3 regions of the Pseudomonas sp. B12(2026) genome follow, and region 3 is predicted to be linked to each of the others. Evidence: predicted binding sites of a transcription regulator. Region 3 holds the regulator's gene; each other region holds the start of a gene.

Region 1 (9,675 bases), 1.6 Mb from region 3:
GCCCCGCCGAGCATCAGCGCGCCCAGCGGTGCGCCTTCCAACAGCGTCAGCGACAGCGGATCGGCATGCAGACCACCGAGGAACGCCAGCGCCGCGCCCACCTGCAGCAGCAGCGCGAAGACCCTCGCCAGCGGCCGCTGCTGGCGCAGGCCGAGCCAGTAGATACCGGCGCCCTCCACGGCCCAGGCGGCGGAGGTCCAGCGGGCATCGAGGCCCAGCGGAATCGCCAGGCTGCCGAACACCACGCCCAGCGCCAGGCAGGTCTCCACCAGCAGCAATGCGCGGCCGGCGGTGCGCCCGGCCAGAAGCCGCGCGAGGACCATGTAGAACAGGCCCAGCGCCAGGGCGCTGAACGCGGCGCCGAATTCCAGGTGGCGGATCACCGCGTATTGCAGGCCAAAACCCACCAGCGGCGTGCCAAACAGCACGCTGCCGTCAACATAGTCGGTCTGCCGCGCCGACCAGCGCAGCAGGGCGTCGCGGGAATCGTCCTGCGGCCCGCCGGCAGCCTCGCGCAGGCGGCGGCGGGCGAACAGCAGGCCGATGGCGACGTAGGTGAGGAAGAACAGGATCAGGAACGGCTCGGTCGTGGCGAACAGTTCAGGCGTGTACGAGCGCAGCCCCCAGGCCAGGCCGATGCCGAAGGTGCCGAAGAAGCCGATCAGGTTGAGCAGGCGCCAGGCCTTGAACCAGGCGATGGCGAAGATGCCGGCGTTGAGCAGGGCGAAATAGCTGAACAGCGCGACGTGGTTGCCGCCGCCGGAGGACGCCAGGATCGGCGCGGCGAAGCCGCCCAGCGCGGCGGCCGCGGCGAGGCCGAGGGCGTCCTGGAGGATCGCCAGGATCGCCGAGAACAGGGTGACCGCCACCAGCAGCGCGAACCCGGCCCGCGGGTCGACCAGCACCTCGCCGTGGTTCATCGCCGGGTACAGCTTGATGCCGGCGAACACCGTCAGGTACAGCACGGCGATCCCGGTGCCCTGCAGGATCAGCGCGTAGGCCGGGCGACGATGGCGCAGCCACCAGCCCAGGCCGAGCAGCGCCAGCGCGGCGAAGGCGGTGCCGATGTAGGGGCCCTGCGGCGGCATCGTCATGCCTTCGGTGGCGTAGCGCAGGAGGAAGGCCAGGCCGAGGAACAGCAGCACCACGCCGACACGCAGCACGGTGTTGCCGCCCAGCAGCCAGTCGCGGGCGGCCCCGAAGGCGCGGTCGAACGGGGACGGTGCCGGAGGCTCGGGTGGCAGCGGCGGTGTGGCGCGAGCGACCTGGGGCCGGGGCGCCTCGGCCTCGGCTTGCGGCGCTTGCGCGCGGGGAGCGGGCGCTTCCCGCGGTTCGAGGGCCAGCTCGGACCACTCGCTGGGCGCTTCGACAGACACAGCCGCTGCCGCGGGTGCCGGCTCGGCAGCGGGCAGCTCGATGTCCCAGTCGAGATCCGTCGTCTCCGCAACGGCATGCGCCGGCTCGGGCACGTCAGGCGTAGCCGCCCGCGCCACGGGCTCGGCCTCAGGTGCAGGTGCACCCCGCCCCTGCTGAACGGATTGCTCGACCTTGAGCAGCCGCTCATGGAGCTTGCCGGTGCCGAGCTCGAAGCGATCGGCGAATGCCGACAACTCCCGGCTCATCGCCGCGTTACGCCGCTGCAACGCCTGCAGCGCGATCGCCTGCCCCAGCGCGAGGCCAACCACCGCGCCCAGCACCGCCCCGGTGATCGACTCGCCCGCAGCGGCGCCGATGACCAGGCCGACCAGCATGAAAATCCATTGCATGCTTTCGAATCCTTGAAGTTCTGTACGAATCCATCCCGAACCGGGCGATACCACCCGGGCAGCGGAGTATATCGGCCCGGCCCCTGGCCTGCGCCGACGATCTCGCCGCTTCGCAGAATCAGACGTCGCGACTCTGCCTTGCGGCCACGCGAAGGCAGCTTTTCGCAGGACCGAGGGGGCGCCTGGTCCTTGCTCGCGAACCGACTCCGCAGCGGGGCTCTGTTCGCGAGCAGGCTCGCGCCTGCACAGTCCAGCGTCGCGTCTGGCTCAGGCAACGGGGCAAAAAAAAAGCCGGGCATACGCCCGGCTCTTTCTCACTGCTGGTCGAGTCAGACCTTGCTGCGCTCGTAGCGCTTGCGGTCGTTCTCGTCGAGCAGCTTCTTGCGCAGGCGGATCGACTTCGGCGTCACTTCCACCAGCTCGTCATCGGCGATGAATTCCAGCGCCTGCTCCAGGGTGAAGCGGATCGGCGGAACCAGGGCGATGACTTCGTCCTTGCCCGAAGCGCGCATGTTGTCGAGCTTCTTGCCCTTGGTGGGGTTGATCACCAGGTCGTTGTCGCGGCTGTTGATGCCGGCCAGCTGGCCTTCGTAGATCTCGTCGCCCGGGCCGAGGAACAGCTTGCCGCGGCTTTGCAGGGTTTCCAGCGAGTAGGTCAGCGCGGTGCCGGTGGCCATGGAGACCAGCACGCCGTTCTGGCGGTTGCTCACTTCGCCGGCCTTGATCGGGCCGTAGTGGCTGAAGGTCGAGGTGAGGATGCCGGTACCCGAGGTCAGGGTCAGGAAGTTGTTGCGGAAGCCGATCAGGCCGCGCGCCGGGATGGTGTATTCCAGGCGCACGCGGCCCTTGCCGTCGGGGATCATGTTGCTCAGATCGCCCTTGCGCAGGCCCATCTGTTCCATCACCGAGCCCTGGTGCTGCTCTTCGATGTCGATGGAGACGTTCTCGTAGGGCTCCTGCTTCTCGCCGTCCTTCTCGATGATCACCACTTCCGGACGGCCGACGGCCATCTCGAAGCCTTCACGGCGCATGGTTTCGATCAGAACCGACAGGTGCAGTTCGCCACGGCCGGAGACCTTGAACTTCTCCGGGCTCTCGCCCTGCTCGACGCGCAGCGCCACGTTGTGCAGCAGTTCCTTGTCCAGGCGCTCCTTGATGTTGCGGCTGGTGACGAACTTGCCTTCCTTGCCGGCGAACGGCGAGTCGTTGACCTGGAAGGTCATGCTCACGGTCGGCTGGTCGACGGTCAGCGGCGGGCGGGCTTCGACGTTCTGCGGGTCGCACAGGGTGTCGGAGATGAACAGCTCGTCCATGCCCGAGACGCAGACGATGTCGCCGGCTTCGGCTTCGGCGACTTCGACGCGCTGCAGGCCGGAGTGGCCCATGATCTTCAGGATGCGGCCGTTGCGCTTGGTGCCGTCGTCGCTGATGGCGACCACCGGGGTGTTGGCCTTGACGCGGCCACGGGCGATACGGCCGATGCCGATCACGCCGAGGAAGCTGTTGTAGTCCAGCTGGGAAATCTGCATCTGGAACGGACCGTCGACGTCGACTTCCGGCGCCGGGACGTGGTCGATGATCGCCTGGAACAGGGCGTCCATGTTGTCGTCCATCTTCTCGTGGTCCATGCCGGCGATGCCGTTCAGGGCGCTGGCGTAGACGATCGGGAAGTCGAGCTGCTCATCGGTGGCGCCGAGGTTGTCGAACAGGTCGAAGATCTGGTCGATGACCCAGTCCGGACGCGCGCCCGGACGGTCGACCTTGTTCACCACCACGATCGGACGCAGGCCGGCCTTGAAGGCCTTCTGGGTCACGAAGCGGGTCTGCGGCATGGGGCCGTCCTGGGCGTCGACCACCAGCAGCACGGAGTCGACCATGGACATCACGCGCTCCACCTCGCCACCGAAGTCGGCGTGGCCGGGGGTGTCGACGATGTTGATGTTGTAGCCGTTCCACTTGATGGCGGTGTTCTTCGCCAGAATGGTAATGCCGCGCTCTTTTTCCTGGTCGTTGGAGTCCATCACGCGCTCGCTTTCCGCTTCTTTGCGGTCGAGGGTGCCGGACAGCTTCAGCAGCTTGTCCACCAGGGTGGTCTTGCCATGGTCGACGTGGGCGATGATGGCGATATTGCGCAGTTTTTCGATCACAGTGTCAGTCTCGATAGTGAATCTACGGCTGCCTTCGGGCAGCGGGGGCCGGGCCTCGGCGCGGCGGTGCAAAAGGTCAGGGCGTGAGCCTACGCACCGAATGTGTCGGGAGGTCGGTGGCGGATACTGCCGCCAAACAGTCCGGGCCGGCGGCGGCAGTCCGCGCCTTTATTGCGGACGGTAAACACGCACATTGGTGTGCCCTTCGTTGACCAGGTGGTGGGCGTGCAGGCGACTCATCACGCCCTTGTCGCAGTACAGGAGGTACTGGCGGTTGGGGTCCAGTTCCTTGAACTTGCTGTTGATCGCGTAGAACGGCATGGCCAGGACTTCGATGCCCTCGAGCGCCAGCGGTTCATCTTCCTGGGCGTCCGGGTGGCGGATGTCGACCACGATCTGGCCGGGCAGCACTTCGCCGACCATTTCCACCGGCAGGTCCTTGCCCAGCTCGTCGATCACCCGATCGACGGTCATCTGGGTGGAGCGCTCCAGGGCGCGGTCCAGCACAGCCATGTCGAACTTGGACTCTTCGTGCTCGACGCGGTACGGCTTGGCCTGGGTGGTCGGGTTCACCGAGATCACGCCGCAGTATTCGGGCATGTGCTTGGCGAACTCGGCGGTGCCGATCTTCGTCGCGGTGTCGATGATGTCCTGCTTGTGGCTGACGATCAGCGGGCGCAGCACCAGGGTGTCGGTCACCCGGTCGATCACCGAGAGGTTCGGCAGGGTCTGGCTGGACACCTGGGAAATCGCCTCGCCGGTCACCAGCGCGTCCAGCTCCAGGCGCTCGGCCACACGGCTGGCGGCGCGCAGCATCATGCGCTTCAAGGTCACGCCCATGTAGCTGTCGTCGACCTTGGTGAGAATCTCGCCGACCACTTCCTCGAAGGGCACGCTGACGAACAGCACGCGCTGGGAACGGCCGAACTTCTCCCACAGGTAGTGCGCCACTTCCATCACGCCCAGCTCGTGGGCGCGGCCGCCGAGGTTGAAGAACACGAAGTGGCTGATCATGCCGCGGCGCATCATCTGGTAGGCCGCGACGGTGGAGTCGAAGCCGCCGGACATCAGCACCAGCACCTGCTCCAGCGCGCCCAGCGGGTAGCCGCCCAGGCCCGCGTGCTGGGCGTGGATCACGTACAGGCGGTCGTAGCGGATTTCCACCCGCACTTCCACTTCCGGGTTCTTCAGCGATACGCCCGCCGCGCCGCACTGCTGGCGCAGGCCGCCGCCGACGTAGCGCTCGACGTCGATGGAAGTGAAGGAGTGCTTGCCGGCGCGCTTGCAGCGCATGGAGAAGATCTTGCCCGGCAGCTTGTCGGCGAAGTGCAGCTTGCACTTCTCCAGGATGTCGTCGAAGTCGCCCAGCGGGCATTCGTGCACTTCCAGGAAGTGGCCGATGCCCGGGGTGCAGGTCAGGCGCTCGATCATCTCGCGCAGGACCTTGGGGTCGGTGACCTTGGTCTCGACGTCGAGGTTGTCCCACTCGCCCTCCACCAGCAGCTCGGGATCGAGGTCGCGGAGCACCGTGCGAATGTTCTTCGCCAGCTGGCGGATGAAGCGCTTGCGCACCGGCCGGCTCTTGATGGTGATTTCCTGGAAGACCTTGACGATGAGTTTCATGCGAACCGGGCGATTGCCATGGGACAGAAAAAAAGGGGCCGGATTATATCCGAAATTGCTCAAGACTTGAGCAGAAATCGGAGACTTTCTTTTGTGCGCACCAAAATGGACAGGCGCACCACAATCAGGCACCAAAATGGTGCGCTATTGACCTGCAATTTCCGGTTACGCTCGCCGGAACCCCGCAAATCAGCGGTCCTGCACGATTACGGGCACTGGCACGCAACTTGCTCTCTTGTGATGCAGGTTGCCCTGGCGGACTATTCCGGCCGGCATCACCCGATACTGGGGCACAGAAGTTCCCAGCTCTAATCCCTCCTGGAGGACAGCATGTCGTACAAGTCGCAACAACTGATCAAAGATCATGACGTGAAGTGGGTAGACCTGCGCTTCACCGACACCAAAGGCAAGCAGCACCACGTCACCATGCCGGCCCGCGACGCGCTGGACGACGACTTCTTCGAAGCCGGCAAGATGTTCGACGGCTCCTCCATCGCCGGCTGGAAAGGCATCGAAGCCTCCGACATGATCCTGCTGCCGGACGACAGCACCGCCGTGCTCGATCCGTTCACCGAAGAGCCGACCCTGATCATCGTCTGCGACATCATCGAGCCGAGCACCATGCAAGGCTACGAGCGCGACCCGCGCAACATCGCCAAGCGCGCCGAGGAATACCTGAAGTCCACCGGCATCGGCGACACCGTATTCGTCGGCCCGGAGCCGGAGTTCTTCATCTTCGACGAAGTGAAGTTCAAGTCCGACATCTCCGGCTCGATGTTCAAGATCTACTCCGAGCAGGCCTCCTGGAACACCGACGCCGACATCGAGTCGGGCAACAAGGGCCACCGTCCGGGCGTGAAGGGCGGCTACTTCCCGGTACCGCCGGTCGACCACGACCACGAAATCCGTACCGCCATGTGCAACGCCATGGAAGAGATGGGCCTGGTCGTCGAAGTCCACCACCACGAAGTGGCCACCGCCGGCCAGAACGAGATCGGTGTGAAGTTCAACACCCTCGTTGCCAAGGCTGACGAAGTGCAGACCCTGAAGTACTGCATCCACAACGTCGCCGATGCCTACGGCAAGACCGTGACCTTCATGCCGAAGCCGCTGTACGGCGACAACGGCTCGGGCATGCACGTGCACATGTCGATCTCCAAGGACGGCAAGAACACCTTCTCCGGCGAAGGCTATGCCGGCCTGTCCGACACCGCCCTGTACTTCATCGGCGGCATCATCAAGCACGGCAAGGCCCTGAACGGCTTCACCAACCCGGCCACCAACTCCTACAAGCGTCTGGTTCCGGGCTTCGAAGCCCCGGTCATGCTGGCCTACTCGGCCCGCAACCGCTCCGCCTCGATCCGCATCCCGTACGTTTCCAGCCCGAAAGCCCGCCGCATCGAAGCGCGCTTCCCGGACCCGGCGGCCAACCCCTACCTGTGCTTCGCCGCGCTGCTGATGGCCGGCCTGGACGGCATCCAGAACAAGATCCACCCCGGCGATGCCGCCGACAAGAACCTGTACGACCTGCCGCCGGAAGAGGCGAAGGAAATCCCGCAGGTTTGCGGCAGCCTGAAGGAAGCGCTGGAAGAACTCGACAAGGGCCGTGCGTTCCTGACCAAGGGCGGCGTGTTCACCGACGAGTTCATCGATGCCTACATCGAGATCAAGAGCGAAGAAGAAATCAAGGTGCGCACCTTCGTGCACCCGCTGGAATACGACCTGTACTACAGCGTCTGATCCACGAATACCAATAAACAGCGACAGCATTGAGGCCTCCTTCGGGAGGCCTTTTTTATTGCCCGTGGAAAGTGCGGCCAGGTGATTCCCTGCGTGCAGGAGGCACCTTGCAGGAGCGGCGGCGCAATCAGATACCACTGCCCTGCGGCTCGCCGCGCCCGTCGTCATCCTCGCGCGACGACGGGCGCATCCGCGAAAGCTGCACGTTCAGGCGCGGCATCGACAGCTCCAGGCCGGCCTTGTCCAGCTTCTGCCGCAGGCGCAGGTTGAAGGCGCGCTGCACCTCCCACTGGCGGATCGGCGCGGTCTTCAGGCGGAAACGCAGGATCGCCTGGCCATTGTCGAAACTCTCGACGCCCTGCATCTCCAGCGCCGACCACATGGCGCGGCTGATGTCGCGGTCGCCGCGCAGGTCGTGGGTGACCTCGTGGACCAGCGCCACCGCATCGTCGATCGGCATGCTGGCGGGCACCGGCCAGCGGAACATGGCGTAGCCGAACTCCCGCGAGTAGTTCTTGATGCTCTTGATCTGGCTGAACGGGATGGTGTGCACCACGCCGTCCAGGTCGCGCAGGCGCACGGTGCGGATGGTCAGGCCCTCGACGGTGCCCAGGTGGCCGCCGACGTCGACGTAGTCGTCGATGGACAGCGAGTCCTCGATGATGATGAACAGGCCGGTGATCAGGTCCGCCACCAGCGTCTGCGCGCCGAAGCCGATGGCCAGGCCGATGACGCCCGCGCCCGCCAGCAGCGGGGTGACGTTCATGCCCATGTTGGCCAGGGCGACGATCAGCGCGATCACCGCGATGGTCACGAACAGCACGTTGCGGATCAGCGGCAGCATGGTCAGCGCGCGCGGGTTGTTGCGGCTCTTGCCGCCCAGGCCGAGGCTGTGCTGGACCGCGGTGTCGGCGAGGATCCACACCAGCCAGGCCACCAGCAGGGTGGTGCCGAAGCTGATCAGGCGGAGGCTGATCGCCGCCCCGTCGCCCTCGGTGAAGCGGATCAGCGACATGCCCCAGACGCGCAGGCCGACCTCCAGGAACAGCAGCAGGCTGGCGATGTGCAGCAGGGTGTAGGCGAACTTCTGCAACTGCTCGACATAGGGTGCGGAGCGGCGGCTGCCGTGGCGCGTCGAGCGCAGCTGGGCGCGGCGGATCAGGCCGTTGACGGTCATCGCCACCACCGCGATCAGCGCGCACAGCAGCGCGCGGCGCAGGGCGTAGGTGCTGTCGCCGGCGGTGACCACGGTGGCGAACAGGGAAATCCCCACCAGCACCAGCACCGGCAAGAACCACAGCGAACCCACCAGCTCGACCAGCTCATGCAGGGCGCGGCGCTTGAGGCGGCGTTCCAGCGGCTGGTTGCGGATCAGGTGGGCGATCGGCCGGCGGAACTGCAGGACGAACAGCGCGGTGAACAGCGCCGCGAAGATGTTCGCCAGCGAGCCGACGCACAGCGCGGTGCTCTGCCCGAGGCTTTCGGTCACGCGCGGGTCGTGCATCACCTCGCCCAGCGCGGCCAGGCTGCCGATCAGCCACAGCGGGCGGAAGGCGCGCCGCCGCAGGATGTCCAGCGCGCGCATGCGGTGCGGGCCGCCGAGCAGCGACAGGGAGATCACGCACAGCGCGGAGAACAGCGTGCCGCACACCAGCACATAGGCCATCACCATCGCCAGCAGCTTGCCCAGGGAGCTGGGCAGCACCACCGACAGGTAGACCGTGATCAGGAACGCCACCAGCCAGGGACCGAGCTTGCGCAGGGCGAACAGCAGCAGGTCGCGGGTCTTGGGATTCTGCGGGAGCTCGCTGGCCAGGCCGAAGCGATCCTGCATGCGCCGCGCCAGCCAGCGCAGCCCCAGGGCCACGCAGGCCCAGAGCAGGAGCACGAGGAGGAAGTCGAAGAGCATCCCCGGCAGCTCCTGCCAGGACGGGATGCGGGTCTGCACTTCGTCGCGGGCCTGGCTGAACAGCTCGCTCCAGCGCAGCAGCGGGCTGTTGGCGCCTTCGAACTGCTTCTCCAGGCTGCCCAGCGTGCCGCCGATCAGCCCCAGCACGCCACTCTGCTGGTCCGCGCTTTTCTTGCTCGCATCGCGCAACTGCTTGAGCTTCTTCAGCAGGTCGGCGCGCTGCTGGTCGTTCTCCAGCGTGCGGATGACCTGGTCCAGCGACTGCTGCAGCTGCGCCTCGCTGACCTGCTCGCCGCCCCCCGTCATGCCGGCCAGCGGGCCGGGCAGCGCCGCCAGCGCGGGGCCGGCGAGCAGCGGGCCGGCGCACAGGCAGCACAGCAGCAGGCACTGACGGAAACAGGAACGGATCAGGTCGGTCACAGGCACACCCCAGAGGCAGGTACAGGAAGGCTCGCCCGCATCATACAGAGGACGGGAGACGCGCCGTGGT
Region 2 (9,675 bases), 860 kb from region 3:
CGGGGCGCGTTTTTTATTGGTGGTGGCACGGCTTCGGTTCCTGTAGGAGCGGACCTTGTCCGCGAAAGGTCCGAATCGCGCCGGAGGTTATCGCGGACAAGGTCCGCTCCTACGAGAGCAAAAGCCGCTGGCTGCTGAGCCTTTTCCGCACCGACAAAAAACGCGCCCTGGGGGCGCGTTTTCTGTTGGCGAGGCGGGAACGGACCTTGTCCGCGATGGCCGTGGCACCGACCTGTCGGTCGGATCGCGGACGGAGTCCGCTCCTACGAAAGGCGGGTCATTCCGCCTGGAGCAGTTCGGCCTTGAGCAATGCCAGCGCTTCCCGCGCCCCGCCGACGGCGACCTGCGCCGGCACGCCAAGCATCAGGTTCAGCGGCAGGCCGAAGGCTTCCACCTGGTTGCCCTCGCGGTCGCGGCCCGGCTCGTCGCCCTTCCATTCGCACGGCAGGCGCTCGGCGCAGCTGCCGCCCTCGTCGATGTAGCCGTACAGTGGCTTGCCCAGGGCGGCGGCGTAGCCCAGCTCGAAGGCCGTGCCGCTGTCCGGCTCGGCGCCGCGGAAGGGGTTGAGGTTGGCGACCACCGCGTCGGCCTCGGCGATCAGCGCGAGGTTGGCCTGGTAGATCCACAGCGCCTGTTCCCGGGGCTGCTCGATTCCCGCGGGCACCGAGTGGTCCAGCGGGTACAGGCCCCGCAGGCCGAACTCGGCGCACAGGGCCTTGAGCCGTTCGCCCTGCTCGAAGGCGTCGGGGCGGAACACGTCGGGGCCGGCGAGGTAGATCTTGAGCATGGTCAGAGTCCCATCAGCGACAACATCAGGAAGGTGGCGAACAGCACGAAGTGGGTCATGCCCTCGATGGCGTTGGTCTTGCCGTCATGCAGGTTGAAGCCGGCGACCATCAGGGTGATGAACATCATGCCGGTCTGCAGCGGGGTCATCGCCATCTGGATCGGCTGGTCCCTGAACAGCGCCAGGGCCTCGATCACCGGCACGGTGAGGATCACCGTCGACAGCGAGGCGCCCAGGGCGATGTTGACCACCGGCTGCATGCGGTTGGCCAGCGCGGCGCGCAGGGCGGTGAGGATTTCCGGGCTGGCGGAGATCGCCGCCACCAGCAGCGCCGGGACGATCGGCGGCACGCCGGCGCCCTGCAGGCCGACGTCCAGCGCCTTGGACATCACCTCGGCCAGCGCGCCGATCAGCACCACGCCGACCACCAGCAGCATGATCGACTGCCGGCTGCTGCCGTGCGCCTCGTGGGCTTCGTGCTGCTCGCCGTGGGCGGCGTAGTTGTAGCTGAAGTAGTAGCTGTGCTGGCCGGTCTGCATGCGCAGGAACAGGGCGTAGAGCATCACCATGCAGCCGATGGTGAAGAAGGAGTAGAGCTTCCACTGCTCGGCGGGGATCAGCTCCGGCACCACCATGGAGATGCCCACGGCGGTGAGGATCATGGTCACGTAGGTCTTGCCCGAGTCGTCGTTGTACGACTGCTCGCCGTGCTTCAGGCCGCCCAGCAGCGCGGCCAGGCCGAGGATGCCGTTCATGTCCAGCATCACCGCGGCGTAGATGGTGTCGCGGGCCAGGGTCGGCGAATGGTTGTGGCCCATCATGATCGCCAGGATCACAACCTCCACCAGCACCGCCGCCAGGGTCAGGATCATGGTGCCGTAGGGCTCGCCGACCTTCTCCGCGAGGATTTCGGCGTGGTGCGCCACGCGCAGGGAGACGCCGATGATCACCGCCAGCAGCACCGTGGCGGTGATCCCGGCGAGCATCTTGCCGCCGCTCAGCAGGCTGTGTTCCAGCGGGTACACCGCCAGCGCCACCAGCAGGGCGAGGATGAGGAACTTTTCGTCTTTGAGCGCGCGCAGCATCGGGGGGCTTCCATATCCGGTAAAAGCGGGTTCGCCATCTTAGGCAATGCCCGGACGACACACCAGCCGGCCCGCCGGGAGAGCCCGGCCGGCGTCCGTCGTCGGCATCCCGGCCTGCGCCCGCGCCGGGCCGTGCAATAATTCCCGCGACCGCCTGATGAAGAGAACCCCACCATGTACGACTGGCTCAATGCCCTGCCCAAGGCCGAACTGCACCTGCACCTGGAGGGTTCGCTGGAGCCCGAGCTGCTCTTCGCCCTGGCCGAGCGCAACAAGGTCGCCCTGCCCTGGGGCGACGTCGAGAGCCTGCGCCGGGCCTATGCGTTCAACAACCTGCAGGAGTTCCTCGACCTCTACTACGCCGGCGCCGACGTGCTGCGCACCGAGCAGGACTTCTACGACCTGACCTGGGCCTACCTGCAGAAGTGCAAGGCGCAGCACGTCATCCACGTCGAGCCGTTCTTCGACCCGCAGACCCACACCGACCGCGGCATTCCCTTCGAGGTGGTGCTGCGCGGCATCCAGGCCGCGCTCAAGGATGGCGAGCGGCAGCTGGGCATCCGCCACGGCCTGATCCTCAGCTTCCTGCGCCACCTGTCCGAGGACGAGGCGTTCAAGACCCTGGAGCAGGCGCTGCCGTTTCGCGACGCCTTCATCGCCGTCGGCCTGGACAGCTCCGAGGTCGGCCATCCGCCGAGCAAGTTCCAGCGCGTGTTCGACCGCGCCCGCGCCGAAGGCTTCCTCACCGTCGCCCACGCCGGCGAGGAAGGTCCGCCGGAGTACATCTGGGAAGCCCTCGACCTGCTCAAGGTCGAACGCATCGACCACGGCGTGCGCGCCATCGAGGACGAGCGGCTGATGCGGCGCATCATCGACGAGCAGATACCGCTGACCGTCTGCCCGCTGTCCAACACCAAGCTCTGCGTGTTCGAACACATGCGCGAGCACAACATCCTCGACATGCTCGAACGCGGCGTGAAGGTCACGGTGAATTCGGACGACCCGGCCTACTTCGGCGGCTACGTCAACGAGAACTTCCAGGCCCTGCATGAGCACCTGGGCATGACCCGGGAGCAGGCCCAGCGGCTGGCGCAGAACAGCCTGGACGCGCGGCTGGTGAAGTGACCCGACGCCGCCCGCTCCGGCGTCAGGGGGAGGGCGGCGCCAGCAGGCCCAGGCCGTCCAGCAGGCGGCCCAGTTCGCGCATGTCCCGCGCCCGGTCGAATTCGCCGGGCAGTCCGCTGAAGTCCAATCCGCCGAAACCGACCACCCGCGCCCCGGCGGCCAGTCCCGCGCGCAGGCCGGGGAGGCTGTCGTCCACCACCAGGCAGCGCTCCGGCGCCACGCCCATGTGCCGGGCGGCGTGGCGGATCAGTTCGGGATCGGGTTTCCACACGCCCAGGTCGTAGGCGCTGATCACCCGGCCGTGGAAGTCGTCCAGCAGCCCCGCGCATTCCAGGCTGGTCTCGATTTTCTCGCGCGGGCCGTTGGAGGCCACGCACTTGGCCACCCGCAGGCGCCGCACCAGTTCCGCCGCGCCGGGCATCGCCCGCAGCCGGGCGCGCAGCCAGGGCAGGCTGCGCTGGCGGTACTCGGCGAGGAAGTCGGTCGGCGCCACCTGTGGATAAAGCCGCCCCAGATGCTCCACCACGTCGAGGAAGCGCTCGCCGCGGTAGATCGGCAGGATGGCCTCCACCGAGCTGCGCACGCCGCGTTCGTCCAGCAGCAGGACGATCAGCTCGGCGGACAGCTGCTCGCTGTCCACCAGCGTGCCGTCGCAGTCGAAGATCAGCGCCTCGATCCGCCCGGCCATCTCAGGCCCCGGCGGTCGTGGCCGTCAGCGCGGAGGGGAAGTCCGGGTGATAGATGGCGGCTCTGTGTGCATCGAGTATCCCGGTCTTGCGCAGCTTTCTCAGCACCCGCGAGTTGGCCTCGCACAGGCGGACCTCGATGTTGCGCCGCTGCAGGTCCTCGATGACCTCCTGCAAGGTCTGCATGCCGGTGATGTCCATGAAGGGCACACGGCGCAGGCGGATGATCAGCACCTTGGGATCGGTATGGGTCTTGACCAGGGCGCGCTCGAAGGTCTCCGCGGCGCCGAAGAACAGCGGTCCCTCGATGCTGTACACCAGCACCCCCGGCGGCAGTTCGAAGAGGCCGCGGCCGCGCAGTTCCACTTCCAGTTCCGGGCCTTCGTCGACGTGCACCTCCACCGACGACGCCATGCGCCGCATGAATTGCAGCATGGCGAGGATCACGCCGATGTTCACCGCGATCACCAGGTCGCTGAACACGGTGAGCAGGAAGGTGATCAGCAGGATCGTCACGTCGGCGCGCGGCGCGCGCTTGACCATGAACAGGAAGTGGCGCATCTCGCTCATGTTCCAGGCCACCACGAAGAGGATCGCCGCCAGCGCGCAGAGCGGGATGTTCGAGGCCAGCGGGGCGAGGAACAGCAGGATCAGCACCAGGGTCACCGAGTGGGTGACGCCGGCCAGCGGGCTGTTGCCGCCGTTGCGGATGTTGGTGGCGGTGCGCGCGATGGCGCCGGTGGCGGCGAAGCCGCCGAACAGCGGGGCGACCAGGTTGGCGATGCCCTGGCCGATCAGCTCCTGGTTGGAGTCGTGGCGGGTCGCCGCCATGCCGTCGGCGACCACCGCCGAGAGCAGCGATTCGATGGCGCCGAGCATGGCGATGGCGAAGGCCGGGCCGATCAGTTCGAGCACGCGCGGCAGGGTCACCTCCGGCAGGCTGAAGCTGGGCAGGCCCTGGGGGATGCCGCCGAAGGCGGTGCCGATGGTGGCCACGCCGTCGAAGTGGAACAGCGACTGGATGGCGGTCACCACCACCATCGCCACCAGCGGCCCGGGAACCCGGCGCAGGGCGGCGACGCGCGGGGTGAACAGCACCAGCGCCAGGCTCAGCATCGCCAGCAGGGTGGTCGCCACATGCAGGTGCGGCAGCGCCTGCAGCAGGTGCCAGAGCTTCTGGTGGAAGTGTTCGCCGCTGACCGCGGGCAGGCCGAAGAAGTCCTTCCACTGGCCGACCCAGATGATCACCCCGATGCCGGCGGTGAAGCCGACGATCACCGGCGCCGGGATGAAGCGGATGATCGCGCCGAGCCGGCTCGCGCCGAGCAGCACGAGGATCGCGCCGGCCATCAGCGTGGCGATCTGCAGGCCGTCGACCCCGTGTTTGGCAGTCACCCCGGCGAGGATCACGATGAAGGCGCCGGTGGGCCCGGCGATCTGCAACCGGCTGCCGCCGAGCAACGACACCGCGATGCCGGCGATGATCGCCGTGTAGATGCCCTGCTCCGGCTTCACCCCGCTGGCGATGGCGAAGGCCATGGCCAAGGGCAGCGCCACCACCCCGACTATCACTCCGGCCACCAGGTTGCGTGTCCAGTGTTCGCGGCCGAACAGTCCGGCCTTCCAGGCGTCTTGCAGAGCGATCATCGCGATCTCCGACAGGGTTCTGGCTGGGGATAGTAGCAGGATGAAGCGGCCCGGAGCGTGGGGCAGATCGCGGGCGGCGACAGGCTCAATGGAGTGAGCAGAATATCGCACGGTCCTGATGGCGCCTGGCGGACGGACTTGCCTGTAAGCGCCGGTTCATGGGCGTTCATACCTGGAATCGAAGCGGTCGATTTGCCAAATGCCGCCGAAATTGGCAATATTGTGTTCATTATGTTGAACATCAAGGCGTTGCCCCTCCCCACTTCCCGCCTGGTTTCGCGCGAGCGTCACTGGACCGGCGATCTCTAGCCCCTCCCTTCGGCCGCTACCTGAGCGTGGCGCCAAGTGCGACGGAATCTCCGTCGCCCGAGTCGGCGCCACCGAACCCGAACCGAAAACCGCCGCAAGGTGCTTTCAGAACCTTATTGCGCGCGGCCGCCCGTGGGAGGGCTTGCACCATGCGTTCCTGGATCTATCTGTTTGCCGCCATCGGCTTCGAAGTCGCTGGCACCACCTCGATGAAGTTCACCCATGCGCTGTACCCGGTGGCGGGCCTGCTGCTGATGTACGCCATGGTCGGCCTGTCGTACTACTTCCTCTCCCTGGCCATCAGGCATGTGCCAGTGGGCGTGGCCTACGCCCTGTGGGAAGGCATCGGCATCGTGCTGATCACCCTGGTCAGCGCCGCCTGGCTGGGCGAGGAGCTGACCCCGGAGAAGGGGCTGGGCCTGGCCGTGATGATCGCCGGCATCCTGCTGGTGAAGTCCGGCACCCGCAAGAACGAGCGCGAGACCGACAGGGAGGCCGTGACATGCTGAACCATGAGCTGATTCCGATGGCCTGGCTGGGCCTGGCCATCGCCCTGGAAGTGATCGCCAACCTGCTGCTGAAATACTCCGACGGTTTCCGCAGGCGCCTCCCGGGCGTCGCCTCGATGCTCCTGGTGCTGGGCGCGTTCACCGCGCTGGCGCAGGCGGTGCGTGGCATCGAGCTGTCGGTGGCCTACGCGGTGTGGGGCGGCTTCGGCATCCTTGCCACCGTGGCCATGGGCTGGGCCCTGTTCGGCCAGCGCCTGGCGCGCCGCGGCTGGATCGGCCTGGCGATGCTGATCCTGGGCATGGGCCTGCTGAAACTGGCCTGATCGCGCCGCAGCGGCGCAAGGGCGGAGTCTTCCAAGGGGGCTCCGCCTTTTTCATGGTTGTGTCACGACCCCGCCCGGCATTCCCGCCGCTTAAGCAATGCCTCTCCCCGGTCGCCCTTTCCCTGCAGCGAAGGCTGTGCGCCCAGGCGGAAATTCCGCTTCCCGGTGCGCGCCGGATCGGTCCGGGCGGAAGCCCGGCTTCTGCATGGATTTCCCGCAAAGCTCCATGACACGGGGCTCCGGCCATTGGCATCGATATTGCTCTTCGGGCAGCAAAGGGGTGTTTTCAGATGACCACCATAGATTCCGACTACGTCAAACAGATGGCCCAGCAGCTGGCTACCTTCGAGGTCCAGAGCGGGCTGAACAAGGCCGACCGCAACCAGGCCGCGTACCAGACCCAGCTCTCGGCGGTGACTTCGCTGGAGTCCGCGCTCAAGGCCTTCGACACCGCGGTGAAGGGCCTCAACGGCGTCGGCGCGAGCATGCTGGTCAACAGCGCCACCCTGAGCAAGGAAGGCTACGTCAGCGCCCAGGTGGACAGCACCGCCGTGGCCGGCAAGTACGACTTCTTCGTCGAGCAGCTGGCCACTTCGCAGCAGCTGTCCTTCTCCGGCCTGCAGACCAGCGACATCGACACCCAGGGCACCCTGACCCTGAGCCAGAACGGCACGTCCTTCGACATCGACCTGAGCACGGTCGACACCGACGGCGACGGCGTCAACTCCATGGACGAGCTCGCCGCGGCGATCAACAAGGCCACCGACAACACCGGCGTGAAAGCCACCCTGGTGCGCAGCAACGGCCAGGTTTCGCTGGTGCTGGGCGCGGAGGAAACCGGCGCGGCCAATGCCATCAGCCTTTCGCTCAGCGGCACCTCGACCGCCAACAGCGCCTTCGAGAACGCCCTGGCCAACCCGCAGGAGCTGTCCAGGGCGCAGGACGCCCGCGTCCGCCTGGGCGGCGAGAGCGGCATGCTGCTGACCAACGGCAGCAACACCTTCGACAACGTCATCGATGGCGTCGACCTGACCTTCACCCAGGCGCAGCAGTCCGGCGAACAGCCGATCTCCGTGACCATCGCCCAGGACCAGGCCGGCACCACCAAGCAGCTGCAGACCTTCATCGACGCCTACAACGCCCTGGCCACCCAGATCGACAAGCTCACCGCCGCCGGCGACCAGGATGGCACCGCCCGCGGCCCGCTGGCCGGCGACGCCAGCGTGCGCTCGATCGAGAACAACCTGAACCAGATGATCCGCACCACCTTCGGTGGCGCCAACCTGATCAACTTCGGCGTCAGCGCCGACCGCGACGGCAAGCTGACGCTCGACGCCGCGCGCTTCGAGAAGGCCATCGCCAACGACCCGGACGGCCTGGACAAGCTGTTCATCGGCAAGGGCAACCTGCTCGACAGCCTGGACAAGACCCTGACGCTCTACACCAACAGCACCAACGGCGTGATGAAGTCCCGCAAGGACACGCTGAACGACAACCTGCGCCGCGTGAACGATGACTACGACACGCTGCAGCGCCAGTACGACAGCTACTACACGCGCTACCTCAAGCAGTACACCTCGATGATGCAGGTGATGCAGTCGATGAGTCAGACCAGCGGAATGTTCGGGGAGGCGACGACGCAATGAACCAGAGCTACGACAGCTACCGGATGGTAGACCTGGAGGCCCGGGCCGCCTCCTCGTCGCCCTACGAACTGGTGCTGGTGCTGTTCGACGGCCTGCTCGACGAGCTGGCCCGCGCGCGCGGGCACATCGAGCACAAGCGCTACCAGCAGAAGGGCCGCTCCCTGGAGAAGTGCCTGAACATCCTCAACGGCCTGAGCGGCGCGCTCGACTACGAGAACGGCGGCGAAGTCGTGCAGGGGCTGGCGCGGCTCTACGACTACTGCATCTATCGCCTGTCCGACGTCAGCGTTTCGCTGGACGTCGCCGGCATCGACGAAGTGGTGCGCCTGCTGGGCATCCTGCGCGAAGGCTGGGAGGGCGTCAGTGCCGCCCGTGGATGACCGCCAGCGCCTGTTCGAGCTGTACGAACGGCTCGGCGCGGCGCTGCAGCGCAAGGACTGGAACGCCATGGGGCAGGTCGACCGGGCGATCCGCGCGCAACTGGTGGCGATGTCGTCGCGGCCGGAGCTGGCGGCCGACGTGCTGCTGGCCCGCAAGCGCCTGCAAGGGCTGCATGAACAGGCGTCGCAGGCCTGCGCCGAAGAGTGCGAGCGCCTGCGCCGCCTGCTGTTGTCGCACCTGGAGTACGCCGAAGGCCGTTCGGCGTACCTGCAGGTGGACATGCTCCAGGGGGCCGATAAACCGTGATCCAGCTGATGACCCAGCCCATCCCCGCCGCCGGGACTGGCGAGCGCCCGGTGGCCGACGCCTGCGCGCCGGAAGCTGCCCACGCGCCGGACGGCAGCCGCCGCGACACCGGCATCGCCGGCTTCCGCACGCAGGGCGCCGGGCCCGAGGCGAAGGCCAGGACCGTCACGGTGCAATCCTTCCTCGCCCAGTTCGATACCGCGCAGGCGCTCGACGAGCCCGCGCCGCAGACCGGCAACGTTCGCCCCGTGCCCGCGGAAGACCCGTCCGCCGATAGCGCCGGCGCCGCACCCGCCGCGCAGCAGCCCGGCGAGCCTTCGCCGTCCGGCGCCGAGAGCTGGCTGGCCGGCATGCTCAGCCAGGCCGGGCTGGTGGTGCAGGCGCGGGACAATCCGCAGGCGCAGACCACCGCCGCGGTCGCTGGCTTCGCTACCCAGTCCGTCGATGTGCGTGCCCAGGTTCAGCCCGCCACGGCGCCGGTGAACGGCGCCGCGCCGCTGCCGGGCGGTGTCGCTGACGACAGCGCCGCCAAGGACGCCGCCCCGGACGGCGCCGCCGCCAGCGCGCCGGCGCCGCGCGAAGCCGCCCAGAGCCAGGCGCAGACGCTGCTGCAACAGCATCTCGCCGCCGCAGTGGATGCGCCGGACGCGCAGGCCGCCGCCGCGCCGCCAGCGCCCGTCGTCGCCCCCGACCCGCACCTGCCGGTCGCCGGCGGCACCCCGCAGCCCGCGAACGCCGCACCCGCTGCGCCGCCGCTGTTCGACAGGCCGCTGCACCTCAAGGACAACGACGCCCACTGGGGCGAGCAGATGCTCACGGCGCTGCGCGACAACGTCGAGCTGCAGCTCAACCAGCGCGTGCAGAACGCCAC
Region 3 (9,675 bases):
ACCTGGTCACCGGCGACTATTCCCGTGGCGCTGGCGGCTACTGGATCGAGAACGGCGAGATCCAGTTCCCGGTGCAGGAAGTCACCATTGCGGCGAACCTGCGCGATCTGTTCCGCAACATCGTGGCCGTCGGCAATGACCTGGAGTTCCGCGGCAATCTGCACACCGGCTCGGTGCTGGTGGAGCGCATGACCGTCGCCGGCAACTGATTCCGCCGCCCATGAAAAAGCCCGCCGGATGGCGGGCTTTTTCATTCAGGGAGCGTCGTGGCCGGGCGTTCACTCGCCTTCGTCGAAGTAGTTGTTGATCAGTTCGACCAGTGCGTTCAGCGCCTCGTCTTCCTGCTCGCCTTCCGCGGCGAGATGCAGGTTGGTGCCCTTGCCGGCGGCCAGCATCATCACCGCCATGATGCTCTTGCCGTCGACGGTGCTTTGCGGATTGCGCCCCACGCGGATCTGGCAGGGATAGCGTCCCGCCACGCCGACGAATTTCGCTGCCGCACGGGCGTGCAGGCCAAGCTTGTTGATGATGGTGATTTCGAGGGCGGGCATCGCGAGGGGCTGTCCTTTGTTGTGTGTCGCTACTGGCTCAGGTCGCGGTGGCGAATCTGCACGTTGGTGAGGGTTTCCTTGAGGGCCTTGCCGATACGCTCGGCCAGGTAGGTCGAGCGGTGCTGGCCACCGGTGCAACCGATGGCGATGGTGACATAGGCCCGGTTGCTCGCGGCGAAGCGCGGCAGCCATTTGTTCAGGTAGCCGAGGATGTCCTGGTACATCTCCTCGACGTCTGGGTGTCCGGCCAGGTATTGCTGGACATCCTCATCGAGCCCGGTGAGTTCGCGCAGTTCGGGCTTCCAGTACGGATTGGGCAGGCAGCGCACGTCGAACACCAGGTCGGCGTCCACCGGCATGCCGCGCTTGAAACCGAAGGATTCGACCAGGAAGGCGGTGCCCAGCTCGGGTTTGTTCAGCAGGCGCAGCTTGAGCACGTCGCGCAGCTGATAGAGGTTCAGGTGCGTGGTGTTGAGCTTGAGGTCGGCCAGGTCGGCGATCGGCGCGAGCAGGTGCGTCTCGTCGGCGATGGCTTCGGCCAGCGAGCGGGTGTCGGTGGTCAGCGGGTGGCGCCGGCGCGTTTCGGAGAAACGCTTGAGCAGGGTTTCATCGTCGGCGTCGAGGTACAGCACATCACACTGGATGTGCTTGTCGCGGGCCTCCTGCAGCAGCTCGGGGAAGCGCTGCAACTGGCTGGGCAGGTTGCGTGCGTCGATCGAGACGGCGACCTGCGGCTGCAGCAGCTCGGTGTGCAACAGCGCGCGTTGCGCCAGGTCCGGGAGCAGGCTGGCGGGCAGGTTGTCGATGCAGTAGAAACCGTTGTCCTCGAGCACGTTGAGCGCAGTGCTCTTGCCCGAGCCGGAGCGTCCGCTGACGATGATCAGGCGCATGATCAGTGGCCGTTCTGGAAGTCCACGACGATCCGGTGCAGCTCCTCGCCGTTGGCGGCGTGGCGCAGGCGGTCACGGACGTCGGAACGGTCAAGCATGGAAGCGATCTGCCGGAGCAGTTCCAGGTGCTCTTCGGTGGCGGCTTCGGGGACCAGCAGGACGAATACGAGATCGACCGGCGCGCCGTCGAGGGCGTCGAAGTCGACCGGGGAGTCCAGGTGCAGGACGGCGCTGATGGGGGATTGGCAGCCGGGGAGGCGGCAGTGTGGAATGGCGATGCCATTGCCGAATCCGGTGGAGCCCAGACGTTCCCGGGCCACCAGATTTTCGAAGATGTCCTGCGCATCGAAACCTGGCAGCTCGCGAGCTACCAGGTTGGCGATTTGTTCGAGTACGCGTTTCTTGCTGCCGCCCGGCACGTTCACCAGGGAACGGCCGGGGGTCAGGATTTGCTCGAGTCGAATCATAGGGAAGGGTTAACGGACGCCAACACCCTGCTGGCGTTCGAGGTATTTTTCCTTGTGCTTGATCAGTTGGCGGTCGAGCTTGTCGACAAGCAGGTCGATGGCCGCGTACATGTCTTCATGCTCGGCGCAGGCCACCACCTCGCCCCCGGCGATATGCAGGGTGGCTTCGATTTTCTGCTTCAGTTTTTCGACCTCCATGATGATCTGAACATTGGTGATCTTGTCGAAGTGGCGCTCCAGTCGGCCAAGTTTCTCGCCGACATAGTCGCGCAGGGCGTCGGTCACATCCAGTTGATGTCCACTGATGTTGACTTGCATACCGCTTTCTCCTTATTGCCCGTGTGTAAGTGGCAGGTTAGGTGGCCTGCCGCCGGAACACCTTGGCGTGGATCAACGTCATACCAGCCGCTTGCGTTCGCTGGAGGGGGCGATCCCTAGGGACTCCCGGTACTTGGCGACGGTACGACGTGCCACTTGAATGCCCTGTGCCTCCAGTAAACCAGCGATCTTGCTGTCGCTCAATGGCTTTTTCGGACTTTCCGCGGCGACCAGTTTCTTGATGATGGCGCGGATCGCGGTGGACGAGCACTCGCCGCCTTCGGAGGTGCTGACGTGGCTGGAGAAGAAGTACTTCAGCTCGAAGATGCCGCGCGGGGTGTGCATGAATTTCTGCGTGGTGACCCGCGAGATGGTCGACTCGTGCATGCCCACGGCTTCGGCGATGTCGTGCAGGACCAGGGGCTTCATCGCCTCCTCGCCGTACTCGAGGAAACCGCGCTGGTGCTCGACGATCTGGGTCGCCACCTTCATCAGCGTCTCGTTGCGGCTCTGCAGGCTCTTGATGAACCAGCGGGCTTCCTGCAACTGGTTGCGCATGAAGGTGTTATCCGCGCTGGAGTCGGCGCGGCGCACCAGGCCGGCGTACTGCGAGTTGACGCGCAGGCGCGGCACGGCTTCCTGGTTCAGTTCCACCAGCCAACGCTCGTTGTGTTTGCGGACGATGACGTCGGGCACCACGTACTCGGCTTCACCGGATTCGATCTGCGAGCCGGGGCGCGGGTGCAGCGACTGGATCAGTTCGATGGTTTCGCGCAGCTCGTCTTCCTTGAGCTTCATGCGCCGCATCAGTTGGCTGTAGTCGCGGCTGCCGAGCAGGTCGAGGTGGTCGGCGACCAGCTTCTGGGCCTCGGCCAGCAGGTAGGTGTTAGCCGGCATCTGGCGCAGTTGCAGCAGCAGGCATTCACGCAGGTTGCGCGCGCCGACGCCGGCGGGTTCGAGCTGCTGTACGCGGCGCAGGACGACTTCCACTTCGTCCATCTCCACGCCCAGCTCCGGGTCGAGGGAAGCGAGGATGTCGTCGAGGGATTCTTCGAGGTAACCGTCGTCGTTGATGCCGTCGATGATGCTCAGGGCGATCAGGCGGTCGGTATCGGACATCGGCGCCAGGTTGACCTGCCAGAGCAGGTGGCTCTGCAGGCTTTCGCCGGCGGAGGTGCGGGCGGTGAAGTCCCACTCGTCATCGTCGCTGCTGGGCAGGCTGCTGGCGCTGGTCTGGTAGATGTCTTCCCAGGCGGTATCGACCGGCAGTTCGTTGGGGATGCGCTCGGCCCACTGGTCCTCATCGAGGCTGTCGGCAGACGGAGTGGTGCTTTCCTGGTAGCTGTCCTGGGCGTTGCTGCCGGGGCTGGCGGCGGATTCGTCGCCGTCGGCCAGCGGGTCGCTGTTGTCGTAGTCGTCGCCGTCTTCCTGGCGCTCCAGCATCGGGTTGGACTCCAGGGCTTCCTGGATTTCCTGTTGCAGGTCCAGCGTGGAGAGCTGGAGCAGTCGGATGGCCTGTTGCAGCTGCGGGGTCATCGTCAGCTGCTGACCCATCTTGAGGACGAGCGATGGTTTCATGGCTGGAACTAGGCACCTTGTTCGCTGGCGCGGCAAGCGCCATATCCACGACTACGGACGCCGGGGCGCCGCGAGGAAGCAAATTATATGCCTGAGTCTGAACGCTTTGCCTAGGGCCTGTCGACCTTTCGTTGCAGGCTGCCCGCCGGGCGGATGCGGCGCGGCAGAATACGCGGCGCCGGAGGCAGCTCCGGGCCGTCAGGAAGGGGGTGGGGCGCCGCCCGTGGAGGGCGGCCTCCGGGTCAGAGGCGGAACTCGTGACCCAGATAGACTTCCTTCACCAGGTCGTTGGCGAGGATGGTCTCGGCGCTGCCCTCGGCGATCAGTTGACCGTCGTTGACGATGTAGGCGGTTTCGCAGATATCCAGCGTCTCGCGGACGTTGTGGTCGGTGATCAGCACACCGATGCCCTTGGCCTTGAGGTGGTGGATGATCTGCTTGATATCGCCCACGGAGATCGGGTCGACGCCGGCGAAGGGTTCGTCCAGCAGGATGAACTTCGGCGAACTGGCCAGGGCGCGGGCGATTTCCACGCGGCGACGTTCACCACCGGACAGGCTCATGCCGAGGTTGTCGCGGATGTGGTGGATGTGGAATTCCTCGAGCAGGCTTTCCAGTGCTTCCTGGCGGCCGGCGCGATCCAGGTCGCTGCGCGTCTCGAGGATCGCGCTGATGTTGTCGGCCACCGACAGCTTGCGGAAGATCGAGGCTTCCTGCGGCAGGTAGCCGATGCCGGCGCGTGCGCGGCCGTGCATGGGCAGGTGGGTGACGTCCTGGTCGTCGATGCGGACCACGCCCTGGTCGGCGCGGACCAGGCCGACGATCATGTAGAAGCAGGTGGTCTTGCCCGCTCCGTTGGGGCCGAGCAGGCCGACGATCTGTCCGCTGTCGATGCTCATGCTGACATCGCGGACCACTTGCCGGCTCTTGTAGCTCTTGGCGAGGTGCTGGGCGGTGAGCGTGGCCATTACTGCGCTTGATCCTGCTTTTTCTTGGGCTGGATGACCATGTCGATACGCGGGCGCGGTGTGGTCACCTGGGCGCCGGTGGCGCGGCCTGCGTTGACGATCTGGCGCTGGGTGTCATAGACGATCTTCTCGCCTTCGAAGGTGTTGCCTTCCTGGATCACCTTGGCCTGGTCGATCAGCACGACGCGGTTCTGGGTGACGAAGTACTGGATCGTCAGGCCGTAGGCCTTGGTGATCTCCTTGTCCGGCGCGGGCTTCTGCTCGAAGTAGGCAGGCTTGCCCACCGAGGTGACGACCTCGATTTCGCCGTCCTTGTTCTGCTTGAGGGTGACGGTGTTGCCGGTCAGCTTCATGCTGCCCTGGGTCACCACCACGTCGCCGCGGTAGACGGCGACACCTTGCTTGTCGTCCAGCTCGGCGCTGTCCGCCTGGACGCGAATGGGCTGTTCCCGGTCGGTGGGAAGGGCCCAGGCGGCGGAGCTGCCGATGGCGGCGGCGAGGCTGAGGAGAAGGGGGAGGGTTTTAACGAACCTCATGCTGACCTCTTACGTTGGACAGCAGGATTATCCGGCTGTCTTTCAGATACGCTTTCATTCCATTGGCCGTGGTCACACCGTTGGGTTCGGTGATCTTCACCGGCTGGTCAGTCTGCGCAAAGTCCTTGTCCGGGAACACCGTCAGGCGGCTCGTGTTGAGCAGCAGGGTGCGCTGCTGCGCATCGGTGCGCGACACGCGCACGTCGTCGATCAGCTCGATCTGCTTGCCCTCGGGGCCCACTTCGGCGCGAACGCTCTGGACGTGCCACGGCAGCGGCTCCTGCACACGGTAGAAGTGCATGTCGGGCGTGGTGACCAGTGTCACGTCGGTGGCTTTCAGGTGTTCCAGTTTGTCCGCGGTCATCTCGTAGGCGAGCGTACCGTCGACGCGGTACTGCACACCACTGGCGTTGACCGCATAGAAATCGATGGCGTCATTGCCCTGCGACTTGAGCTGGCGCTCGTTGAAGTCCAGGCGAACGTTCCAGTAATAGCCGAGCGCGACCAGCAGGAAGGCGATCAGGGCGAACAGTAGCTTCTGGCGGAGTGTCTTGGGCATGTTCGGCTCTAGAGGTACGCGTTCTGCGCGGCTTCGAGATTGCCCTGGGCGCGCAGGATCAGCTCGCAGAATTCGCGTGCCGCACCTTCACCGCCGCGAGCCTGGGTGACGCCGTCGGCATGCTGGCGGACGAACGCGTCGGCGCTGGCCACCGCCATGCCCAGGCCGGCGCGGCGGATGGCCGGCAGATCGGGCAGGTCATCGCCCAGGTAGGCGACCTCTTCATAGCCTAGACCGAGTTCGGCCAGTAGATGGTCGAGGGCGACCAGCTTGTCCTCGCGGCCCTGGTACAGGTGGTGGATGCCCAGGTTCCGCGCGCGGCGCTCGACCACCGGGCTTTGCCGGCCGGTGATGATCGCGGTGCGCACGCCGGAGGCGATGAGCATCTTGATGCCGTGGCCGTCCAGGGTGTTGAAGGTCTTGAACTCGCTGCCATCGGGCAGGAAGTAGAGCTTGCCGTCGGTCAGCACGCCATCGACGTCGAAGACCGCCAGGCGAACGGCCCGGGCGCGCTGCAGCAGGTCGGCGCTCATTCAGATCACTCCTGCGCGGGTCAGGTCGTGGATATGCAGGACGCCCACCGGGCGGTCCTGGTCATCGACCACGACGAGGACGCTGATCTTGTGGTCATCCATGATCTTCAGGGCTTCGGCGGCCAGCATGTCGGGGCGCGCGGTCTTGCCGTGGAGGGTCATGACCTGGTCGATGCTCACCTGGCGCACGTCCAGACCCTTGTCCAGGGTGCGGCGCAGGTCGCCGTCGGTGAAGATGCCGGCCAGCGCGCCGGCTTCGTTCAGGACGATGGTCATGCCCAGGCCCTTGCGGGTCATCTCCAGCAGCGCGCCGCTGAGCGAGGTGCCCAGCAGTACCTGGGGCAGTTCCTCGCCGACGTGCATCACGTTCTCGACCTTGAGCAGCAGACGGCGGCCCAGCGCGCCGCCCGGGTGCGAGAAGGCGAAGTCCTCGGCGGTGAAGCCGCGGGCTTCGAGCAGGGCGATGGCCAGGGCGTCGCCGAGCACCAGCGACACGGTGGTCGACGAGGTGGGGGCGAGGTTCAGCGGGCAGGCTTCCTGCTCGACACTGGCGTCCAGGTTGACGACCGCGGCCTTGGCCAGCGGCGACTCCGGATTGCCGGTCATGCTGATCAGGGTGATGCCCAGGCGCTTGATCAGGGGCAGCAGCGTGACGATTTCAGCGGTCGAGCCGGAGTTGGACAGGGCGATGACCACGTCGTCGCGGGTGATCATGCCCATGTCGCCGTGGCTGGCCTCGGCCGGATGCACGAAGAACGCGGGGGTGCCGGTGCTGGCCAGGGTGGCGGCGATCTTGTTGCCGATATGCCCGGACTTGCCCATGCCGACCACCACGACGCGACCCTTGCACTCCAGCAGCAGTTCGCAGGCGTGGGTGAAGTTCGCGCCGATGCGCGCCAGCAGTGAGTCCACGGCGTCGCGCTCGAGACCTATGGTGCGTTGTGCCGAGTGGATGAAATCGTGATTCTGGCTCATGTTCGAAAGGCGTGGGGCGAAATGAAGGGCGGGATTATAACGGGAAAGCGCCAAAGGCTCATCACGCACATTGCCAATGTGCGTGTATTTTGCTGAAGCCTTCCTTAATGAGCCCTGTCGGGCCTTGGGGCGCCGCTTGCCGGAGTGCTATAGTTCGCGGCCGTTCGGCCTGTCGCGCCGTGCCGTACCCTCGTGGTGGGGCGGGCTACAGGGACAGCGCCGTGATGCAAGGAGTTCTATGAGCACGAACGACCAATACGCTGTCGAGTTGAAGGGGCTGACCTTCAAGCGCGGCCAGCGTGCGATTTTCGATAACGTCGACATCTGCATTCCGCGCGGCAAGGTCACCGGGATCATGGGGCCTTCGGGTTGCGGCAAGACCACCCTGCTGCGGCTGATCGCCGCCCAGCTGCGCCCTTCCAGTGGCGAGGTGTGGGTCAACGGGCGGAACCTCCCCACGCTCGGTCGCGGCGACCTGTTCGACATGCGCAAGCAGTTCGGCGTGCTGTTCCAGAGCGGAGCGCTGTTCACCGACCTGGATGTTTTCGAGAACGTCGCCTTCCCGCTGCGGGTGCATACCCAGCTTCCGGATGAAATGATTCGTGACATCGTCCTGATGAAGCTGCAGGCCGTCGGCCTGCGCGGGGCGGTGGAGCTGATGCCGGACGAGCTGTCCGGCGGCATGAAGCGGCGTGTGGCGCTGGCGCGGGCGATCGCGCTGGACCCGCAGATCCTCATGTACGACGAACCTTTCGTTGGCCAGGACCCGATCGCCATGGGCGTCCTGGTGCGCCTGATCCGCCTGCTCAACGATGCGCTGGGCATCACCAGCATCGTGGTGTCGCACGACCTGGCGGAGACGGCCAGCATCGCCGACTACATCTATATCGTCGGCGACGGCCGCGTGCTCGGGCACGGTACGCCGGATCAGCTGCAGCAGCTCGATGACGCGCGCGTGCGCCAGTTCATGAAGGGCATCCCCGACGGTCCCGTGCCGTTCCACTATCCTGCCCGCGATTATCGCGCCGACCTGCTGGGAGAACGCTGATGCGCAAGACTTCACTGCTCGAGCGAATCCGTCTGCTCGGGCGTGCGGGCCTCGATGTCCTCGAGGCGCTCGGCCGTTCGACCCTGTTCCTGGTGCATGCGGTCCTGGGACGTAGCGTTCACGGCGGGGCTTTCCAGCTGCTGATCAAGCAGCTGTATTCCGTGGGCGTGCTGTCGCTGGCGATCATCGTGGTGTCCGGGCTGTTCATCGGCATGGTGCTGGCCCTGCAGGGCTACAACATCCTGGTGAGCTACGGTTCCGAGCAGGCGGTCGGCCAGATGGTGGCGCTGACCCTGTTACGTGAACTGGGGCCGGTGGTTACCGGTCTGTTGTTCGCAGGACGCGCCGGTTCGGCGCTGACCGCCGAAATCGGCAACATGAAGTCCACCGAGCAGCTGTCGAGCCTGGAGATGATCGGCGTCGACCCGCTCAAGTACATCATCGCGCCGCGCCTGTGGGCCGGTTTCATCTCCATGCCGCTGCTGGCGGCGATCTTCAGTGTCGTCGGCATCTGGGGCGGGGCGATGGTCGCGGTGGACTGGCTGGGTGTGTACGACGGCTCCTACTGGTCGAACATGCAGAACAGCGTGGAGTTCACCAAGGACATCCTCAATGGTGTGATCAAGAGCGTGGTGTTCGCCTTCGTGGTGACATGGATCGCCGTCTTCCAGGGCTATGACTGCGAGCCCACCTCGGAAGGTATCAGCCGCGCAACGACGCGTACCGTAGTCTATGCCTCCCTGGCCGTGCTGGGGTTGGACTTCATCCTGACCGCTTTGATGTTTGGAGACTTCTGATGCAAACCCGCACCCTGGAACTCGGTGTAGGCCTGTTCATTCTGGCCGGTCTGCTGGCCCTGCTGCTGCTGGCCCTGCGGGTCAGCGGCCTGACCATTGGCGACTCGGGCGATACCTACAAGCTGTATGCCTATTTCGATAATATTTCCGGTGTCACCGTGCGCGGCAAGGTGACCATGGCCGGCGTCACCATCGGCAAGGTCACCGCGATCGACCTGGATCACGACAGCTACCGCGGGCGCGTGACCATGGAGATCAGCCATCAGGTGGACAACCTGCCGGATGACTCCACCGCCTCCATCCTCACCGCCGGCCTGCTGGGTGAGAAGTACATCGGTATCAGCGTCGGCGGCGACGAGGAGTTGCTCAAGGACGGCGATACCATCAAGGACACCCAGTCCGCCCTGGTGCTCGAAGACCTGATCGGCAAATTCCTGCTTAACTCGGTCAACAAA

Evidence for each region. Region 3 encodes sigma-54, which starts transcription at its own class of promoters, with help from an activator protein. Its sites were predicted from a motif close to ANTGGCATNNANNTTGCTNT; they were not measured.
Region 1: a site for sigma-54 is predicted at 5,751-5,770, ahead of glnA (glutamate--ammonia ligase). Genes of this name have one in related genera too.
Region 2: a site for sigma-54 is predicted at 6,717-6,736, ahead of fliD (flagellar filament capping protein FliD). Genes of this name have one in related genera too.

What each region holds. Positions count from the first base shown of each region.
Region 1 is NZ_CM173430.1:5,430,988-5,440,662, forward strand. It holds gene AC3B6A_RS25220 (DUF2339 domain-containing protein) at 1-1,766, opposite strand, end outside; gene typA (translational GTPase TypA) at 2,096-3,913, opposite strand; gene thiI (tRNA uracil 4-sulfurtransferase ThiI) at 4,082-5,536, opposite strand; gene glnA (glutamate--ammonia ligase) at 5,867-7,276, shown strand; gene AC3B6A_RS25240 (mechanosensitive ion channel family protein) at 7,404-9,611, opposite strand.
Region 2 is NZ_CM173430.1:237,948-247,622, forward strand. It holds gene AC3B6A_RS01110 (nucleoside 2-deoxyribosyltransferase) at 278-787, opposite strand; gene AC3B6A_RS01115 (calcium:cation antiporter) at 790-1,872, opposite strand; gene AC3B6A_RS01120 (adenosine deaminase) at 2,047-2,997, shown strand; gene AC3B6A_RS01125 (HAD family hydrolase) at 3,020-3,685, opposite strand; gene AC3B6A_RS01130 (SulP family inorganic anion transporter) at 3,687-5,330, opposite strand; gene AC3B6A_RS01135 (SMR family transporter) at 5,789-6,148, shown strand; gene mdtI (multidrug/spermidine efflux SMR transporter subunit MdtI) at 6,142-6,471, shown strand; gene fliD (flagellar filament capping protein FliD) at 6,762-8,117, shown strand; gene fliS (flagellar export chaperone FliS) at 8,114-8,497, shown strand; gene AC3B6A_RS01155 (hypothetical protein) at 8,481-8,804, shown strand; gene AC3B6A_RS01160 (flagellar hook-length control protein FliK) at 8,813-9,675, shown strand, end outside.
Region 3 is NZ_CM173430.1:1,096,897-1,106,571, forward strand. It holds gene pmbA (metalloprotease PmbA) at 1-209, shown strand, start outside; gene AC3B6A_RS05155 (HPr family phosphocarrier protein) at 279-551, opposite strand; gene rapZ (RNase adapter RapZ) at 581-1,441, opposite strand; gene ptsN (PTS IIA-like nitrogen regulatory protein PtsN) at 1,444-1,908, opposite strand; gene hpf (ribosome hibernation-promoting factor, HPF/YfiA family) at 1,918-2,226, opposite strand; gene AC3B6A_RS05175 (RNA polymerase factor sigma-54) at 2,305-3,804, opposite strand; gene lptB (LPS export ABC transporter ATP-binding protein) at 4,047-4,772, opposite strand; gene lptA (lipopolysaccharide transport periplasmic protein LptA) at 4,772-5,308, opposite strand; gene lptC (LPS export ABC transporter periplasmic protein LptC) at 5,295-5,867, opposite strand; gene AC3B6A_RS05195 (KdsC family phosphatase) at 5,876-6,400, opposite strand; gene AC3B6A_RS05200 (KpsF/GutQ family sugar-phosphate isomerase) at 6,401-7,375, opposite strand; gene AC3B6A_RS05205 (ATP-binding cassette domain-containing protein) at 7,614-8,423, shown strand; gene mlaE (lipid asymmetry maintenance ABC transporter permease subunit MlaE) at 8,423-9,220, shown strand; gene mlaD (outer membrane lipid asymmetry maintenance protein MlaD) at 9,220-9,675, shown strand, end outside.